2 regions of the Exiguobacterium sp. AB2 genome follow, and region 1 is predicted to be linked to the other one. Evidence: a T-box and tRNA genes for the amino acid it is inferred to sense, from the RefSeq annotation. Region 1 holds a T-box; the other holds one or more tRNA genes.

Region 1 (3,267 bases):
CAGAAGCGGCGTTCGAACAAGCACGTCCGCTCATGCCGGGCGGGGTGAACAGCCCGGTCCGTGCCTATAAATCAGTCGGCATGACGCCAATCTTCGCCGAACGCGGTGAAGGATCACGCGTCTACGACATCGATGGCAACGAATATATCGACTACGTCCTCTCATGGGGACCACTCATCCTCGGCCACCGTGACCCGGTCGTCACGAAGGCGATTCAAGAGCAAGCCGAGAAAGGCTGGACGTTCGGGACACCGACCGAGCTCGAGACGAAGATGGCGGAACTCGTCATCGACCGCGTCCCGTCCATCGAGATGGTGCGTATGGTCAACTCGGGTACGGAAGCGACGATGGCGGCGCTCCGCCTCGCACGCGGTTACACGGGCAAGACGAAGATCTTAAAGTTCGAAGGTTGCTACCACGGTCACGGCGACTCGCTCCTCATCAAGGCGGGATCGGGTGTCGCGACGCTCGGCCTCCCGGACTCGCCGGGCGTGCCGAAAGAGCTCGCGAGCCACACGCTCACGGTGCCGTATAACGACTTAGAAGCGGTCCGCGTCGCGTTTGAGAAGTACGGCGACGACCTCGCGGGTGTCATCGTCGAGCCGGCTGCGGGCAATATGGGTTTCGTGCCACCGCAGCCTGGTTTCCTCGAAGGACTCCGTGAGATCACGGAACGAAACGGCGCGCTCCTCATCTTTGACGAGGTCATGACCGGCTTCCGTGTCGGCTACAACTGTGCCCAAGGCTACTTCGGTGTGACGCCGGACTTGACGTGCCTCGGGAAAGTCATCGGCGGCGGTCTTCCGGTCGGCGCGTACGGCGGGAAACGCGAGATCATGGAACAAATTGCGCCGCAAGGACCGATTTACCAGGCGGGCACGCTCTCAGGAAACCCGCTCGCGATGATCGCCGGCTACACGACGCTATCGCAACTCAAGCCTGAGCACTACGCCGAGTTCGAACGCAAAGCGGACCGTCTCGCCGAAGGCTATACGAAAGCAGCCGAGAAGTATAATATCCCGCACGACACGAACCGAGCCGGATCGATGTTCGGCTTCTTCTTCACGAACGAGAAAGTGACGAACTTCGAGAAGGCGAAATCGGCCAACCTCGAGATGTTCCGCTCGTATTATCAGAAGATGGCGGCGCGCGGCGTGTTCTTGCCACCGTCACAGTTCGAAGGATTGTTCCTCTCGACCGTTCACACGGACGAAGATATCGACTTGACGCTCGCAGCGGTCGACGCGACGTTCAAAGAGCTGCAACAAGAGTTTTCATTGTAATCTTGACGGAACCATCTTCTGTCGCTACAATTGTTTAACAGATACGATTAAAAGCTACGATGAGGAATAGTACGCAATCAACATCCATTTTCAGAGACGCGGCCGCTTGGTGCGAGGCCGCGAAGGATGGTGCGGAAGTCGCCTCGGAGCTGACCTTTTGAACGAAGTAGGAAGGTCCGGTCCATCGACCGTTATTCGATTTTGAGGGCGCCACAAGTGGCGAACTAAGGTGGTACCGCGGAAGATACGGCTTCTTTCGTCCTTAGCGTTAAGGACGAGAGTAGCCGTTTTTTTGTCCACATTATTAGAGGAGGTTGGGCATATGACCAACGAGACAAACGAAATCACCATGCCGACGAAGTACGATCCAAGTGCGACGGAAGCGAAATGGTATGACTACTGGTTAGAGAACGACGTATTCAAAGCAGACGAGGACGATTCAAAACAGCCGTATACGATCGTCATCCCGCCACCGAACGTAACGGGGAAACTTCACCTCGGACACGCGTGGGACACGACGCTCCAAGATTTATTGACGCGCCTCAAGCGCATGCAAGGCTATGACGTCCTTTGGCTCCCGGGGATGGACCATGCCGGCATCGCGACGCAGGCGAAAGTCGAACAGAAGCTCCGTGAGGACGGCATCATGCGCTACGACCTCGGACGTGAGAAGTTCCTCGAGAAGACGTGGGAATGGAAAGACGAGTACGCCGATACGATCCGTGCCCAGTGGTCAAAACTTGGTCTCGGTCTCGATTACTCACGTGAGCGCTTCACGCTCGACGAAGGACTCTCGAAAGCGGTCCAGGAAGTGTTCGTCCGCCTCTATGAGAAAGGCTTGATTTACCGTGGCGAGTATATCGTCAACTGGGACCCGGCGCAAAAGACGGCCGTCTCGGATATCGAAGTCATCTATCAAGAAGTCGAAGGCGCGTTCTACCACATGAAGTATCCGCTCGCTGATGGCTCAGGCCACATCGAGATCGCGACGACGCGTCCGGAAACGATGCTCGGCGATACGGCCGTTGCCGTTAACCCGAAAGATGAGCGTTACGCGCACCTCGTCGGCAAGACGATCATGCTTCCGGTCATGAACCGCGAGATTCCGATCGTCGCTGACGACTACGTCGACATGGAGTTCGGTACAGGTTGCGTCAAGATCACACCGGCGCACGACCCGAACGACTTCGAGATCGGGAACCGCCACGAGCTCCCGCGCATCCTCGTCATGGACGAAGGCGGCAAGATGAACGAGAATGCTGGCAAGTACGAAGGGCTCGACCGTTTCGAATGCCGCAAGCAACTCGTCAAAGACCTAGAAGCAGACGGCACGCTCGTCAAGATCGAGCCACACACGCACTCGGTCGGTCACTCGGAACGTTCAGGCGCAGTCATCGAGCCTTATCTTTCGAAACAGTGGTTCGTCGACATGGAGCCGCTCGCGAAAGCAGCGCTCGAAGCGCAAGGACATGACGATACGAAAGTCAACTTCGTCCCAGAGCGGTTCGAAGGCACATACCTCCGTTGGATGGAGAACATCCGTGATTGGTGTATCAGCCGCCAACTCTGGTGGGGTCACCGCATCCCGGCTTGGTACCACAATGAGACAGGTGAGATTTATGTAGGTAAAGAAGCACCGGCGGACAGTGAGAACTGGCATCAAGATGAAGACGTGCTCGACACATGGTTCTCGTCAGCGCTTTGGCCGTTCTCGACGATGGGCTGGCCGGATACGGACTCGGCAGACTTCAAACGTTACTTCCCGACGAGCGCGCTCGTCACGGGTTACGACATCATCTTCTTCTGGGTATCTCGCATGATTTTCCAATCGCTCGAGTTCACTGGGAAGCAGCCGTTCAACGACGTGCTCATCCACGGTCTCATCCGCGACTCGGAAGGCCGCAAGATGTCGAAGTCGCTCGGTAACGGCGTCGACCCGATGGAAGTCATCGACCAATACGGCGCGGACTCGCTCCGCTGGTTC
Region 2 (3,267 bases), on a different contig from region 1:
AGCATAGAAGGGGATATTCGGCTTAACATTTGTTATGATAAGCACCATGTACAAGACCGAATCTAACAGAAGAGGTGACGAAATATGAAATTATTAATGGTAGGAGCCGGTTCGATGAGCGAGGCGCTCGTCCGCGGTTGGATTGACGCCGGTCTTTCGCCGGAGACGATCACGATGACGAATCGAAGTGACCGGGCTCGATTGGACCAACTGCACAACGAACTCGGCGTCCGAATCGTGGACGAAGAAGACGTGAACGCATACGATATCGTCGTACTCGCGATGCAACCAGATGGCGTGCTCCCATATGTACGTTCGAAGACGTGGACGAAGCCGCTCCTCATCTCTGTCGCGGCTCATATCGAGCCGGCAGAACTCGAGGCCGCTTCAGGACTTCCAGCTGTCTGTGCGATGCCGAACACCCCAGTCGCCTTCCGTGACGGGATGACGGGCCTTTGGTTCGGACCAGAGACAGACGAGTCTGTTCGCGCGACAGCGACCGCACTATTTGAACGCGTCGGCCGAACCGCCGTGACGGACGCGAAAACGATGTCCGCCTTCATGGCTGCCGCCGGCTGCAGCCCAGCGTTCTTCTATGAAATCGTCAGATCGATGACACCGGTCTTGACCGATGCCGGATTTGACGAGGCGACAGCCCGACAAATCGTCGCCCAAGCGATGAAAGGATCGGCCGAACTCCTGTTGCACGAGACGCGTCCGACTGACGCCTTAATCTCGGACGTGGCCGCGCCAGGAGGCCCGACCGACCGCGGTGTCGGCGTCTTGCGCGATCGTGACTTATCCGACGTCATGTCCGCTGCGCTCCGCGAAAGCGCGAAAGAAGACGTCGAACAACACCAATCATGACAAAAGGTCCGAAACGGTTGTATCACCGTTTCGGACCTTTTCTTATGAGAGCATATGTAAGATGGAAACGATGAGTGCCACGACCAATATACCCGGTAGGAGGTTGGCGACCCGGATGCGCGTGATACCCGCCAAGTTCAAGCCGATGGCCACAATCATGACCCCTCCAGTGGCCGTCATCTCAAGAATAAAGCTATCCATGAGCGATTCGGGCACAACTTTCATAATTTGAATCGCCAACAAGGCGATCGCACCTTGATACAGCAAGACCGGGACGGCCGAAAACATGACCCCGATCCCGAGCGAGGAAGCGAGGACGAGCGCGGTAAACCCGTCAATCAACCCTTTCGTATACAACACGTCGTGGTCGCCACGTAAGCCGCTGTCGAGCGCCCCGATGACAGCCATCGCCCCAATGACAAAAATGAGCGTCGCCGTGATAAAACCTTCGGCAATGCTCGACTTACTCTTTCCACCGATGCGCCGTTCCAATTGGTAGCCGACCTCATTCAATTTCTCGTCGAGTTTCCACCATTCCCCTAGCGCCGCCCCGGCGACAAGACTACCGATCACAATCAAGAAATTCTCGCTTTTTAGACCCATCTGCACACCGAGCACGACGACCGCAAGCCCGATTGCCGCCGTGACCGTCTCTTTCATCCGCTCGGGGATTCGATGGAACAAAAGGCCGAGCAACGTCCCGACGACGATGAGCGCCGCGTTGACGATGGTCCCTAACAACACCATCTCGTATCCCCCGTTTCTATATGTATTGAAAGCAATATACCAATCCGTTCCATTGGATGTCAATTGAAAAAAGAACAAAAAAAGAGCCACTTCTCGCAAGAAGTGGCTTCGCGGAAACCCATGTTCCGGTGGGTTTCGCATCGGGTTTGGCACCCAAGTGATTCTGACTGGGCTCGAACCAGCGACCTCTACCCTGTCAAGGTAGCGCTCTCCCAGCTGAGCTACAGAATCAGGTCGTGTCCTCTCTTAAGGACACTATTAATATATCAAGAAACTAATGCCTTGGCAACCGTTTTTTAAAAGTTTTTTTATTTTTTTAACGCGACATTTCCTGACGTTGAATGTGACGGCAAAGCCGTTCTAAATCACCAGCATATACCGATACGAGCATTCCCTCGTATTCCGTATCTCGATCCCAATGAAGTCCGTTCGCTTTCGCTACACGTTGTGATGGCACATTGTCCGGATGGATGAGCGAGATAATGTCTTTCTCCCCTTCCTCGAACGCATATTGCATGAGCCGAGCCGCCGCCTCGCGACCGTAACCCATATGCCAATGCTTCGGTGCGAGCCAATAGCCGACCTCAAGTTCGATTTTGCCGTCAAGCTCGTGTAACAACGTCCCGGCATGGCCAATCGGTTCGTCGCTCTCGAACGTCATCAATTTGAGTAACCCGGTCTGTCGTCCTGTCTTGTAGCGCGAAAGCTGTCGCTCGAACCATTCAATCGTCTGCTCATCCGTGAACGGTTTTCCGTCCGGGCTGATGAACCGCATCACCCGCGGGTCTTGTAGCAGCGATTTGACGAAATAAAAATCGGCAATCGTATATGGTTCAAGCCGTAAGCGCTCAGAGTGTAACTCGACATGCTTCATCGTTCCCGCCCCTTTCATTCACAGTCTTTACTCATTAATTCCCGTTATGAGGCAGGTTGAATCCTAGTTAAGCGATGACTTTCAATCCGACGACACTCCCGATGATGAGCGTCAAAAAGAAGATACGCCACCGGTCGGTCGATTCATTCAAGTAAAGCATGCCGAGAATGACGCCTCCGGCCGCCCCAATCCCGACCCAAATCGAGTAGGCGAGTCCAAGCGGCAACGTCTCGAGCGAGCGGGATAACAAATAAAAACTGAGCGCGAACGTCACAATCGACAAGATTGACCATTTCAAAATTTGATAGCCTTTTGACTTCCCCATGAAAAAGACGGCAATCATCTCGGCCAGTCCCGCCCCAATTAAAAATGCCCAACTCATGCTGTCTCTCCTCCTGTCACTTGTTTCAACCCGATCACACCGATTAACAGTGTGCCGATAAAGACGAGCTTCATGCCGGTGAGCACCTCGTCAAACAAAATATTCCCGACGATGACCGTCCCGACAGCGCCGATCCCGGTAAAGACGGCATAGCCCGTCCCGGCCGGCAAGACGCGGAACGACAACGCCAATAAACCGAAGCTGACGATTAACAAGACGATTGTAACCAAGGTCGGGCCGAGCACAGTGAACCCGTTCGATAGTTTCATCGTCGTCGCCCACACAATCTCGAGCAGACCGGCGAGGACGAGCCACATCCATGCAAGTTGATCACGTTTCATGTCCATCCAATTCCTTTCTTAAAGATTTTGAAGGCAGCGCGTTGACGCTCGGAACG

What was found. A T-box is a leader RNA that pairs with one kind of tRNA and senses whether it is charged. The one in region 1 lies ahead of DI14_RS14270 (valine--tRNA ligase), so its partner is inferred to be a tRNA-Val.
Region 2: it encodes a tRNA-Val, which carries the amino acid that the T-box ahead of DI14_RS14270 (valine--tRNA ligase) is inferred to sense. The anticodon was not compared.

The regions. Positions count from the first base shown of each region.
Region 1 covers NZ_JNAA01000109.1:121,850-125,116, reverse strand. The annotation lists gene hemL (glutamate-1-semialdehyde 2,1-aminomutase) at 1-1,283, shown strand, start outside; T-box leader at 1,331-1,550, shown strand; gene DI14_RS14270 (valine--tRNA ligase) at 1,606-3,267, shown strand, end outside.
Region 2 covers NZ_JNAA01000046.1:14,696-17,962, forward strand. The annotation lists gene DI14_RS06865 (pyrroline-5-carboxylate reductase) at 85-867, shown strand; gene DI14_RS06870 (DUF554 domain-containing protein) at 910-1,614, opposite strand; tRNA gene DI14_RS06875 (tRNA-Val) at 1,773-1,845, opposite strand; gene DI14_RS06880 (GNAT family N-acetyltransferase) at 1,931-2,488, opposite strand; gene DI14_RS06885 (multidrug efflux SMR transporter) at 2,556-2,870, opposite strand; gene DI14_RS06890 (multidrug efflux SMR transporter) at 2,867-3,217, opposite strand; gene DI14_RS06895 (TetR/AcrR family transcriptional regulator) at 3,208-3,267, opposite strand, start outside.